Linked DNA regions of Pararoseomonas sp. SCSIO 73927. The protein of the gene in region 1 interacts with the protein of each later gene in a pairwise test. Links are inferred from orthologs where the notes say so. Each region holds a gene or a part of one and is shown in the gene's direction. Other genes may lie near its edges. The genes, in order: VQH23_RS19350 and ftsA.

What was found.
Region 2: the proteins of VQH23_RS19350 (region 1) and ftsA interact in binary tests that used the Escherichia coli proteins (3 or more experiments, as listed by UniProt). The link is inferred for Pararoseomonas sp. SCSIO 73927 from one-to-one orthologs.

Annotation. Positions count from the first base shown.
Region 1 is NZ_CP146232.1:4,094,325-4,100,690, forward strand. The notes cover bases 2,048-4,914. They hold VQH23_RS19350 (rod shape-determining protein), read left to right. Parts: upstream 2,048-2,892; coding sequence 2,893-3,936; downstream 3,937-4,914. Other genes in these bases: VQH23_RS19340 (amidohydrolase family protein), read right to left, coding at 2,048-2,261; VQH23_RS19345 (hypothetical protein), read right to left, coding at 2,431-2,673; mreC (rod shape-determining protein MreC), read left to right, coding at 4,076-4,914. Outside these bases: VQH23_RS19330 (2-isopropylmalate synthase), read left to right, coding at 1-206; VQH23_RS19335 (nucleotidyltransferase domain-containing protein), read right to left, coding at 244-1,071; more of VQH23_RS19340, read right to left, coding at 1,176-2,047; more of mreC, read left to right, coding at 4,915-4,945; rod shape-determining protein MreD, read left to right, coding at 4,964-5,503; mrdA (penicillin-binding protein 2), read left to right, coding at 5,560-6,366. UniProt on the Escherichia coli protein: Forms membrane-associated dynamic filaments that are essential for cell shape determination. Acts by regulating cell wall synthesis and cell elongation, and thus cell shape.
Region 2 is NZ_CP146232.1:3,541,317-3,547,815, reverse strand. The notes cover bases 727-3,726. They hold ftsA (cell division protein FtsA), read left to right. Parts: upstream 727-1,575; coding sequence 1,576-2,877; downstream 2,878-3,726. Other genes in these bases: ftsZ (cell division protein FtsZ), read left to right, coding at 2,935-3,726; VQH23_RS16680 (cell division protein FtsQ/DivIB), read left to right, coding at 727-1,579. Outside these bases: VQH23_RS16685 (D-alanine--D-alanine ligase), read left to right, coding at 1-693; more of VQH23_RS16680, read left to right, coding at 683-726; more of ftsZ, read left to right, coding at 3,727-4,533; lpxC (UDP-3-O-acyl-N-acetylglucosamine deacetylase), read left to right, coding at 4,752-5,705; VQH23_RS16660 (outer membrane protein assembly factor BamD), read left to right, coding at 5,785-6,499. UniProt on the Escherichia coli protein: Essential cell division protein that assists in the assembly of the Z ring. May serve as the principal membrane anchor for the Z ring.

The DNA of each region.
Region 1 (6,366 bases):
ACGCCGTGCAGTCTGTCACCGGCGGCACCGATGCGCAGGCGCGCGTGACCGTGCGCTTCGAGGAGAGCGGCAAGCTGGTGGACGGGCAGGGGGCGGATACCGACACCATCGTCGCCTCCGCCCGCGCCTATGTCCACGCGCTGAACAAGCTGCTGGTGAAGCGCGAGCGCACCGCGCCGGCGGAGATGGCGGTCCCGGCGGTCTGACCGGGAAGTCCTCCTGGCGCATCCGGTCGACGCCGGTTCAGCGACGCTGATCGGCCAGGGCCGCGCTCCGGACGAGGAGCTGCTGGGCATCCTGCCGGACCTGCGGCGGAACCTCTTGCTTCGGTTCCGCCGCTACCATGGCGGGAACCCCTTCGAGTTCGTGTGCGATCAGGGCGTGCAGGGGAGGGACGGCCGGCCCCTGACCCATCTCAGGGTTGACGGCCTTCTCCCGCAGGAGCTGGCCAATCGCTTCCCGTTCCGACGACGAGAGGCTCACCTCGCGCAGGAGCGACGGCAGGTCCATAGGTGGAATCTCGCCGGCGTGGCTCCGGAGCCAGCGGAGGGTGAGGGCTGGACGGATCGCGTAGAGGTACTTCTTGCGGGGGAATTCATCCCGCCGGAGCCAGCGCTCATGCACCTGCCGCGCGAGGCTGGCGTAGTGATGGATGGCGGCCGGGCGCGAGGGGATGCTTCGGACCAGGCGCCGGAGCAGGTCTGCCATGGTCTCGTCCTCGGTATAGACGAGCGGCGAGGAGAGCCATTCCCGCAGGGCCTGGTTTCCCTTGAGGGCGAGGTTGATGGCCTTCCGCATGTCCCAGCCCGCCAGGTCCAGATCGTTCGGCAGGGCGCGCTCGATCACGTCGCGGCCGGCCTCGAGCTGCACGAACCATCGTGTCGGGCGGGCGTAGAGGAACCGGACGTCCCAGTCGCTGTCCGGGCTTGCGAAACCCCAGGCCCGAGAGCCGGACTCGACGGCGAAGACGACCTTGACGTCCTCGTCACGCTCGATGATCGCCAACGCCTCGTTCACCGAGCGCCGGTGGTCGGCGTCCAGCGTCGCCTGGTTCCCCTCGGCATCCCGCACGATCGGCTCCTTCTCGATTCCTGGGTTCCCATCGTGCCGAAGCCTGCGCCCTTCCGGCGAGTAGAGATGCCGTCGTGGCCGCCGCGCCGCCGGTCGCGCCGTACTTACGCGCGCAGCCGAGGCATCAGCGCCTCGGCATTGCCGCTCTCGATCGCCCGTAGCGTCGCCTCGTCCAGCCCCAACCCGGCGAGGCCCTGCACCTGCTCGGCGGAGGTCCGGTAGGGAAAGTCCGTCCCGAGCACCACCTGGCTTGCCGGCACCACCTGCAGCAGGCCGCCCATGGCCACGGGGTTGGCCGCCTGGGCCGTGTCGTAGAGGAAGCGGCCGAGCGCTGGCCGCACCCCGCCCGCCAGCTGCGCGCCGGAGGCGGGGATGCGGGCCTGGAACTCGAAGCGCTCGATCAGGAAGGGCGCGGTGCCCCCGGCATGGGAGAGGATGAAGCGGATTTCCGGGAACCGCTTCGCCGTGCCGCTGAACAGCAGGCTGCCGATGGTCCGCGTGGTGTCCGTGCCGTACTCGATCAGCGGGTCGGGGAGGAGGGGCATCTGCAGGTTGGTGCAGCAGGGGGCGGAGATGGGGTGGGTAGCCGCCACCGCCCGCCGCCGGTTCAGCTCCTCGTAGAGCGGCTGGAACAGCGGGTCGCCCAGCCATTTCCCGCCGTAATTGGTGAAGAGCAGCACGCCGTCGGCCTTCAGCACGTCCAGCGCGTAGGCCGCTTCCGCCAGGCTTCCCTCCATGTCCGGCAGGGGCAGGGCGGCGAACGAGCCGAAGCGGCCGGGGTGGCGCTGCATCAGCTCCGCCGCGTACTCGTTGCAGGCCCGCGCCAGCCGGCGCCGCTCCTCCCCCTCCGCAAAGGTCAGCCCGGGGGTGGTGACGGAGAGGATCGCCACGTCGATCCCCGCCGCGTCCATGTCCTCGATCGTCCGCTCCGGCGTCCAGTCCCGCTGGAGGGGGAAGAAGTCCATGCGCCGGAGCACCGCGTCCTTGTAGGCGGGCGGGGTGAGGTGGTGATGCACGTCGATCCGGCGCCGCCGGGCAGGGGCAGGGGCGGAGGGCTGGGACCGGGCAGCGGACGGGATGAAACTCGCGGCACCGGCCGCGAGGGCGGTGCGGAACAGCCCCCGACGGGGCAGGGCGCAGCCGCAGGCACTATCCGGATGGCCTGCCGGCCCGCAGCGAAGGTTCAGCATGGTCCCGCTCCCGTCCCCGGCGCCCGCCTTTTCCGGCGGAGTCGCCGCGGAATGGAACCCCTCCGCCGCAGCGCCACGCAATGCCGTAGGGGCGCGGGCAACGAAAAAGGGCGCCCCCGAGGGGACGCCCTTCCCTGCCACGCCCCCGGGAAGGGGGCGGGAACTGACCTCAGCGCCAGATCGGACGGCCGAGGTTGACGTCGTTGCCGCTGGTCAGCGCGCCGCCGGCCGCACCGGCCGCGCCGCCGATCAGGGCGCCCGTGCCGGCATTGCCGCCGGTGATCGCGGCGACGCCGGCACCGGCGCCGGCGCCGAGCAGGCCACCGGAGACCGCGCGGTCGCCGGTGCTGTAGCCGCAGGCGCCGAGGCCGAGGCCTGCAACGGCGAGGAGGGCGAGGGTGGACTTGCGCATGGTCTGCTTTCCCGTTGTTTCAACTGTGCGACCAGAACGCGACCACCCCGGCCGGGTTGCGCGGCTGTCATGTGCGCCGACATGCGGGGCGTGCACGGGGGAGGCGGGCGTTTCCCGCTTGAGCGGCCCCCTCCTTGCCGCTAGTGACCTCCGCGCCCGGCTCCGGGCCGTTCCAGTCCCGCCCGGACGCCCCCGTTCCAGCCCTGAGGTCCGATCCGCATGTTCTCCCGCCTGTTCGGCTTCCTCTCCGCCGACATGGCCATCGACCTCGGCACCGCGAATACCCTGGTCTACGTCAAGGGCCGCGGGATCGTCCTGAACGAGCCGTCCGTCGTCGCCATCGCCGATATCCGCGGCCGCAAGCAGGTGCTGGCGGTGGGGGAGGAGGCGAAGCAGATGCTCGGCCGCACCCCCGGCAACATCGCCGCCATCCGTCCCCTGCGGGACGGGGTAATCGCCGACTTCGAGGTGGCGGAGGAGATGATCAAGCACTTCATCCGCAAGGTGCACAACCGCCGCTCCTTCGCCTCCCCCATGATCATCGTCTGCGTCCCCTCCGGCTCCACCGCGGTGGAGCGCCGGGCGATCCAGGAGAGCGCGGAGAGCGCCGGCGCCCGGAAGGTACTGCTGATCGAGGAGCCCATGGCGGCCGCGATCGGTGCCGGCCTGCCGGTGACGGAGCCCTCCGGCTCCATGATCGTGGATATCGGCGGCGGAACCACCGAGGTGGCGGTGATCTCGCTGGGCGGGATCGTCTACGCCCGCTCCGTCCGCGTGGGCGGGGACAAGATGGACGAGGCCATCATCTCCTACATCCGCCGGCAGTTTAACCTGCTGATCGGGGAGAGCACGGCCGAGCGCATCAAGATGGAGATCGGCGCCGCCGCCGCCCCGGAGGAGGGGGAGGAGGGCCCGATCACCGAGGTGAAAGGCCGCGACCTGATGAACGGCGTCCCGCGGGAAGTCTACGTCTCCATGCGCCAGATCGCGGAGAGCCTGGCCGAGCCCGTCTCCCAGATCGTGGAGGCGGTGAAGGTGGCGCTGGAGAACACCCCGCCGGAGCTGGCCGCCGACATCGTGGACAAGGGCATCGTGCTGACGGGGGGCGGGGCGCTTCTCTACGGCCTCGACAACGTTCTTCGCGAGGCGACGGGGCTGCCGGTGAGCGTGGCCGAGGAAGCCCTTTCCTGCGTAGCCCTCGGCACGGGTCGCGCGTTGGAAGAGATGAAGCGACTTCGCCACGTCCTCTCCTCCATGTATTAACCTGCGGTGGAAGACGGGGAGTCGCCCGGCCCGGACTTCCATTAAATTTCTTCAGGAACAGCCTTTTAGGGCGGTTTCGTCGTATACGGGATGAGGGGGCCGGGGGTTCCCGAGGGCGTAGTGTGAGGGGGAGATCGGCATGATTCGTCTGAGCGTCCCGCTCCGCCAGGCCCTGGCCCGGCTCTCCGTGCCCGTGCTGATCGCGGCCGCCTTCGGGACGATGCTGCTGGGCAAGGCCGACACCCTGCTGGTGGAGCGCACCCGCATGGCGCTGGCCGACCTGCTCGCCCCCCTCTACGCCGTGGCCGCAGAGCCGATCGGGGCGGTGCGGGGGACCGTCGCGGAGGTCCAGGGCCTGCTGAACCTGCGGCAGGAAACGGCCCGGCTGCGCGAGGAGAACGACCGTCTGCACCGCTGGCAGGCCGCCGCCCTGGCGCTGGAGGCGGAGAACGCCCTACTGCGCCGGCAGCTCACCTTCGTGCCGGACCCTGCCCCGCAGTTCCACACCGCCCGCGTGGTGGCCGACGCCGGCGGCACCTATGCCAAGGCCGTGCTGATCGCGACCGGCCCCTTCCTCCAGGTGCAGAAGGGGCAGGTGGCGCTGGACGAGCGCGGCCTGGCCGGGCGGGTGTCGGAGGTGGGTTCCCGCTCCGCCCGCATCCTGCTGGTGACGGACATGAACAGCCGCATTCCCGTGGTGCTGGAAGGCTCGCGGGCGCGGGCCATGATGGTAGGCACCAACGGCGCCCGGCCGCGGCTGCAGCATTGGCCCTCGGGGATGCAGCCGCAGGAAGGGGATCGCGTGGTCACCTCCGCCGAATCCGCCACCTTCCCGGCCGGGCTGCCGGTCGGCATCGTCCATCTCGGCGAGACGGGCTGGCCGGAGGTCGAGCTCTATGCCCGGCTGGACCGGCTGGACCTGCTGCGGATCTTCGAGTTCGGCCTCGCCGGCATCCTGCCGCCGGAGGCCGTCACGCGCCCGGACCCCTCCGTCCGGCCGCGGCACTAGGGGCGCCAGGGCATGTGGATGACGCGCCGCGGCCGCCCCGCCTCGGCCCCCGGCCTGCTGGCACGGCTGGACGCGCTGGCCCGAGCGGCCGCGCCCAGCGTCTCCACCGTGGCGGCGATGGTCCTCGCCGCCGCGCCGGTGGGGCTGCCGACCCTGGTGCCGGCGGTGGCCCTGGCCGGGGTGTTCTTCTGGAGCCTGTTCCGCCCGGCCTCCATGCCGGCCCCGGCGGTCTTTGGCCTGGGGCTGCTGCAGGACCTGCTGGGCTTCAGCCCGCTCGGCATCGGCGTGCTGACCCTGCTCCTCGTCCACGGCGCGGCACTGCGGGTGCGGCGGGCGCTGGCAAAGCAGTCCTTTCCCCTGGTGTGGCTGGCCTATTGCGGCTTCGCGGTCCTCGCGGTCGGGCTCGGCTACCTGTTGCAGGCCCTGCTGGGCTGGCACCTGCCCCCGACGCCCCCCGCCTTCGCGGGGTTCTGGCTGGCCGTCGGCCTCTACCCGATCCTCGCCTGGCCGATGAGCCTGGCGCACCGGGGCATGCAGCGGGCGGAGGGGCTCGCGTGAGCGCGGCCAGGAAGGAGGAGGAGGCGCGGCGGGGCGTCTTCACCCGCCGCGCCCTGATGCTCGGCGGCATCCAGCTCGGGGCGCTGGGCTTCCTGGGATACCGGCTGAACAAGCTGCAGGTGGAGGAGGGGGAGCGCTACGCGACTCTCGCGGAGGAGAACCGCATCTCCGCCCGGCTCGTCGCCCCGCCGCGCGGCCGGGTGCTGGACCGGGAGGGGAAGGTGATCGCGGGCAGCCAGCTGAACTGGCGCGCCCTCATCGTGGCCGAGGACGCGCGCGACGTGCCGGCCGTGCTGGACACCTTCAGCAAGATCGTGCCCCTGACGGACGCGGAGCGCACCCGGATCGAGCGGGAGGTGCGCCGCCGCCGCCGCTTCATCCCGGTGACCCTGCGCGAGTTCCTCTCCTGGGAGGAGATGGCGCGGATCGAGGTGAACGCGCCGGACCTGCCGGGCATCTCGGTCGATGTCGGCACCACCCGGGAATACCCGGAGAAGGAGCACCTGGCCCATATCGTGGGCTACGTCGCCCCCCCGGCCGAGGCGGACATGGGCGAGGACCCGCTGCTGGAGCTGCCGGGCATCCGCGTCGGCCGCGCCGGGATCGAGCGGTTCCACGACAAGACCCTGCGCGGCCGCGCCGGCTCCATCCGGCTGGAGGTGAACGCCGTGGGCCGGGTGATCCGGGAGCTGGACCGGCGCGAGGGCCAGCCCGGCCAGGACGTGGCGATCAGCGTGGATTCGGAGCTGCAGCGCACCGTCCGCGCCCGCTGCGAGGAGGGGACGAGCGCCGTGGTGCTGGACGCCCGCACCGGCGAGGTGCTGGCCATGGCCACCCAGCCCTCCTTCGACCCCAACCTGTTC
Region 2 (6,499 bases), 550 kb from region 1 along the record:
TCCGGGCTGCGCGCCTCGGCGATCGCGATGGACAAGGCGGCGGCCAAGGGTGCCTTCGCCGCGGCCGGGTTGCCGGTCGCGCCGCACCGGTTGCTGGAGGCTTCCGCCCTGGCGGAGGCGGACCCCCTGCCCTTCCCATACGTAGTGAAGCCGGTGCGGGAGGGATCCTCCGTCGGCGTGCACATCCTGCGCGGCGGCGACAACCGGCGGGCAGAGATCGCGGCCACCTGGCAATGGGGCGAGATCATCGCCGAGCCCTACATCCCTGGCCGCGAGCTGACCGTGGCCGTGATGGAGGATCGCGCGCTGGCGGTGACGGAAATCGACACCAGCCGCACCTTCTACGACTACGACGCGAAGTACGCCGATGGCGGTTCCGCCCACACGATCCCGGCGCGCGTGCCGGACGAGGTTGCCGCGCGCGCGATGCAGGTGGCCGTGGCCGCGCACGCGGCGCTGGGCTGCCGGGGCGTGAGCCGCAGCGACTTCCGCTGGGACGACAGCCGCCCCGGCGCGGATGGGCTGGTGCTGCTGGAGGTGAACACCCAGCCGGGCATGACGCCCACCTCCCTGGTGCCGGAGCAGGCGGCGTATCGGGGCATCACCTTCCCCGAGCTCTGCGCCTGGATGGTGAAGCAGGCCCGGCACGACGGGCTGGAGCGCGGGCCGAAGGGGATGCGCGATGCCGCGTAAGCTCCAGGCCGGCATCCGCGCCCGCCCGGCCCCGCCGGAGCCGGTGCGGCCGAGCGCGCTGCGCCTCTGGCTGCGCCGGAAGCGCCCGATGCTGCGCCCGGCGGCGAAGGCCGGCGCAGTGCTCGCCCTGTGCGGCGTCGCGGCGCTCGGCGTCGCGCAGCTCGATCCGGCCAGCCGGTTCTCGGCCGCCGTGGAGGGCGCGACGGCCAGCCTCGGCGAGCGCGTCAGCGGGTTGGTGGTCAGCGCCGTGCGGGTGGAGGGCGCGCGCAACACGCCCGCGGGGCAGCTCCGCCAGGCGCTGGCCGTGCGCGTCGGCGACTCCGTTCTCGGCTTCTCCCCGGATCGCGCGCGGGAGCGGCTGGAGGCGATTCCCTGGATCGAGGAGGCGGAGGTGCAGCGCCACCTCTCCGGCCTCGTGCTGGTGCGGGTGAAGGAGCGGCAGCCCTTCGCGATCTGGCAGAACAACGGCCGCTTCGCGATCGTGGACCGGGAGGGCCGCACGGTCGCGACGGACCGGCTGGACGCCTTCGGCCCCCTGCCTCTGATCGTCGGCGCGGGCGCGGAGAAGGGCGCGGCGCCCCTCTACGACCTGTTGGGCGACGCGCCGGACGTGAAGGCCCGCACCCAGGCCCTGGTCCGCATCGGGGAGCGCCGCTGGAACCTGCGCCTGCACAGCGGCACGGACGTCCTGCTGCCGGAAGGGCATGAGGAGGCGGCGATCCAGCGCCTGGCGGAGCTGCAGCGGCAGAACCAGCTGCTGGACCGCCCGATGCAGGTCGTGGACCTGCGCCTGCCGGACCGGATGGTGCTGCGCCCCATCGCTTCTCCGGCGGCGGAGCCCGCGGCCACCCCGGCCGCGGCCCGCGCCCGCGGGAGGAACGGGTGAACGCCGTGGCGCGCGTGCCCGACGGCGCCGGGCCCGGCCTTCCACCGGCCCGCCCGCGCCATCCCCGCGCGCGCAGCGGCAACTTCGGCGTGCTGGACATCGGCAGCACGAAGATCGTCTGCGTCATCGCCCGGATCGAGCCGGACGGGCTGCCCCGCGCTCTCGGCTACGGCTGGCAGCGCAGCCACGGGGTGAAGGGCGGCAACATCACCGACCTGGCCGCGGCCGAGCGCGCCATCCGCGCCGCCGTGGCCCACGCGGAGGACATGGCGCACACGAAGCTCTCGGGCGTCATCGTCAACCTCTCCTGCGGGCAGCCCGGCAGCCGCCAGCGCCACGTGCAGTGGACCATCGGCGGCCGCGCCGTGACCGAGGCCGACCTGCGCGCCATGGTGAACGAGGGGCGCCGCCGCATGGCGGAGGAAGGGCGGGAGGCGATCCACGCCCTGCCCCTGAACTTCACGCTCGATGCCACCCCCGGCGTCTCCGACCCGCGCGGCATGCTCGGCGAGAGCCTCGGCGTGCGGTTGCACATCGTGGACGCCGCCTCCGCCTCGCTCCGCAACCTCGGCAACGGGCTGCTGCGCTGCGATCTGGAGGTGGAGGAGCCGGTCTCCGCGCCCTACGCCGCCGCCCTCTCGGCCCTGGGCGAGGATGAGCGGGAGCTGGGCGCGACGGTGATCGACATGGGCGGCGGCACCACCACGCTGGCCGTGGTGCATGAGGGATTGCTGCTGCACACGGCCCAGGTGCCCGTGGGCGGCTGGCAGGTCACGAACGACCTCGCCCGCGGCCTCTCTACCCCGCTGGACCAGGCGGAGCGGCTGAAGACGATGTTCGGCAGCCTCTTCGGCACGATCGAGGACGAGCGGGAGATGCTCTCCCTCTCCCAGATCGGGGAGGACGGGGAGAGCCTCGCCCGCGTGCCCCGCGCCCAGATGCTCTCCATCATCCGCCCGCGGGTGGAGGAAACGCTGGAGCTCGTGCGGGACCGACTGGCCGAGGCCCATCTGGGGCCGGAGGCCGGGCAGCGCGTGGTGCTGACCGGCGGCGCCAGCCAGCTGGTGGGCATGCGGGAAACGGCCGCGCGGATCCTCGGGCGGCAGGTGCGGCTGGGGCGCCCTGCCCCGGTCCGCGGCCTGCCGGAGGCCTTCCACGCGCCCGGATTCGCGACCACGCTGGGCCTTGTCGCCTGGGGCGGCGGCGAGGGGCGGCCGGCGCTGGATTTCGATGACGTTTCGCAGGGATCGCGGGGCGTTTTCGCGCGTTTCGTCAATTGGCTCCGGGACCGGGTGTGATGCATAAGGGCCTGGGGGCGATTCGTTTTCATCGCGTCTTCGAAGGGGGCTAGAACGATGACGCTGAACTTGACCATTCCGCGGCAGCAACACACGGATTTCACGCCGCGTATCACGGTCATCGGCGTGGGCGGCGCGGGCTGCAACGCGGTGAACAACATGATCGGCATGGGGCTGGACGGGGTCGAGTTCCTCGTCGCCAACACCGATGCCCAGCAGCTGGTGAACAGCCGCGCGGAGCGCCGCGTGCAGCTCGGCCCGCACCTGACGCAGGGCCTGGGCGCCGGCGCCAAGCCCGAGATCGGCCGCGCGGCGGCGGAGGAGGCCACCGAGGACCTCGCCCGCCACCTCGAGGGCGTGCACATGATCTTCATCACCGCCGGCATGGGCGGCGGCACCGGCACGGGGGCGGCGCCGGTGATCGCCCGCATGGCGCGCGAGCGCGGCGTGCTGACCGTGGGCGTGGTGACGAAGCCCTTCGACTTCGAGGGCCCGAAGCGCCGCCGCTCCGCCGAGCAGGGGCTGGAGGAGCTGCAGCAGTACGTTGATACGCTGATCATCGTCCCCAACCAGAATCTGTTCCGTAAGGCCAATGAGCGGACGACCTTCGCCGAGGCCTTCAAGATGGCCGACGACGTCCTCTACATGGGCGTGCGCGGCGTCTCCGACCTGATGACGAACCCGGGGCTCGTGAACCTCGACTTCGCCGATATCCGCACCGTGATGGCGGAGATGGGCAAGGCGATGATGGGCACGGGCGAGGCCGAGGGCGACGACCGCGCCGTGAAGGCCGCCGAGGCCGCCATCAGCAACCCGCTGCTGGAGGACACCTCCATGCGCGGCGCGCGTGGCGTGCTGATCAACATCACCGGCGGCTACGACATGACGCTGTTCGAGGTCGACGAGGCCGCGAACCGCATCCGCCGCGAGGTGGACGAGGACGCGAACATCATCTTCGGCACCAGCGTGGACGAGACGCTGAACGGCCGGCTCCGCCTCTCCGTGGTCGCCACGGGCATCGACGCGGTGTCCGAGGCGAAGCAGGAGGTGCAGGCCGAGGCGCCGCGCGTGGTGGCGATCGGCGGCGGCGCGCCCGTCTCCATGGCCCCGCAGGCCCCGGGCGGCTTCGTGCCCGGCGCGCAGCACGCCCCGGCCATGCGCCCGGCCGTGGTGCAGCCCGGCGCCGGCCGGCCCGCCCCGGTGATCGGTGCCCCGCGCGTGGCCGCCGTGTCCCCAACCCCCACCGCCCCGATGGGCTCCCCCATCGGTGCCCCGGTGATCGCCCCTGCGCCGAGTGCCGGCCCGCGCATGCCCATGGCGATGCGCCGCGCGACGGTGGAGACCGGGAACGTCCCGATGGAGCCGGTGGCCGAGGCCCCGGCCCCCGCGCCGATGGCCCCGGTGGCCGCCCCGCCCCTGAACGCCACTCCGGTCTCCCGCGTGGCGCCCGCCCCGCAGGCCCCGTCGGCCGCCCCGACCGGCGGGCTGGGCGGCATCTTCCGCCGCGCCACCGGGATCGGCGGCATGCGCCGCACCCTGCCGGAGCAGGCGGAGGCCCCGCCGGCGGCCCCCGCCGCCGCCCCCCAGCGCCCCCAGGCGCAGGAGGACGGGATGGGTCTGGACATCCCCACCTTCCTTCGCCGCCAGGGCAACTGAACCGCCCACTCCGGCGCAGGCCGGGGGTGAAACGGTTTCGGAAGGGCCTCGCCGGGATATCGGCGGGGCCCTTCTCCGTTCAAGAAAAATGCATTAGAACAGTACCTTACGGCGAAACATGGAGAAACAACGCTTGACTGGCACTGGCCGTGCTGCGGTGCGAATTTCCATCTTGCCGGAGCGTTGATGCCGGCACGGAACGGTATCCGGGGTCCCAGATGGACGGTTTCTTCCCGATCGGCACGGCGCGGGCGCGGACGCTGAAGTCCGCGATCGGCTGCGTGGGCGTCGGCCTGCACTCCGGCGCGCGCGCCGCCCTGATGCTGCGCCCGGCGGAGGCCGGCGCGGGCATCGTCTTCCGCCGCACGGACCTCGGCGTCGAGATCCCCGCCCGGCACGACCTGGTGAGCGACACCCGCCTCTGCACCGCCATCGGCGAGGGCCAGGCCCGCATCGGCACGATCGAGCACGTGATGGCCGCGCTGGCCGCGCTCGGCGTGACGGACGCCGTCGTCGAGGTGGACGGTCCGGAGATCCCCATCCTGGACGGTTCCGCCGCCCCCTTCATCTTCCTTCTGGACTGCGCCGGGCTGGTGGAGCTGGACGCGCCCCTGCGCGCCATCGAGATCCTTCGGACCGTGCGCGTGCAGGAGGGCGAGGGCCCGGACGCCGCCTGGGCCGAGCTCTCCCCCGGCGAGGGGCCGGGCTTCGAGGCGGAGCTGAGCATCGACTTTGGCGCCACCGCCATCGGCCGCCAGTCCCTCTCCATGCCGGTGACGGAGGACGGGTTCCGCGCCGTGCTCGCCGATGCCCGCACCTTTACCATGGCGGAGGACATCGCCCGCCTCCGCTCCGTGGGCCTGGCCCGCGGCGGGTCGCTGGCGAACGCGGTGGTGGTGGACGGGCCGCTGGTGGTGAACCCCGGCGGGCTGCGCCACGCGGACGAGTTCGTGCGGCACAAGATGCTGGACGTGGTGGGGGACCTGGCCCTGGCCGGCGCCCCGCTGCGCGGCCGCTTCCGCGGCCACCGCTCCGGCCACGCCCTGAACAACCGGGTGCTGCGCGCCCTGCTCGCCGATCCCCGCGCCTGGCGCTGGGCGGGCGAGGCGGCGCCGGTAACGGCCCTCGCGGGCGCCACCGCCCGCCTGCCCATGGCGGCCGCGCCGGCCTGAGCGGCCGGTGCCCGCATCCTCCCCCGGGCCCCGCGGGAGGTGTCGCGCGGGGCGGGGCCCATGCTATAGAGCCGCCGCCATGACCATCCGCCGCCTCGCGATCCTGCCCGCCCTTCTCGCCCCCCTCGCCCTGGGCGGGTGCGAGAGCCTCAACTTCTGGGACGGCCGGGACAGCTCCCTCCGCCCGCAGGGCGCGAGCTACGCCGACATGTCGCCGGAGGCCCTCTACGCCGCCGGGCTGGAGGCCCTGAAGGCCGAGCGCTACGCCCAGGCCGTGCAGCTCTTCGAGGCGGTGGAGCGCGACCACCCCTATTCCAGCTGGGCCGCCAATGCCCGGCTGATGAGCGGCTACGCCGAGTACTCCCGCAACCGCTACACGGAGGCGCTGGCGCAGCTGGACCGCTTCATCCAGCTCTCCCCCGCCCACCGGGACATCGCCTACGCCTACTACCTGCGCGGCCTCTGCTACTACGAGCAGATTGCCGACGCGCAGCGCGACCAGCAGGGCACGGAGACGGCCATGGTCGCGCTGCAGGACGTGGTCAACCGCTTCCCCAACTCCACCTACGCCCGCGACGCCCGGCTGAAGATCGACCTGGCCCGCGATCACCTCGCGGGCAAGGAGATGAACATCGGCCGCTTCTACGAGCAGCGCCGCCTCTACGCCGCCGCCATCGGGCGCTTCCGCAGCGTGGTGGAGAACTACCAGACCACCAACCACACGCCGGAGGCCCTGTACCGGCTGACGGAGATCTACCTCGCCCTCGGCCTGCCGGAGGAGGCGAAGAAGACGG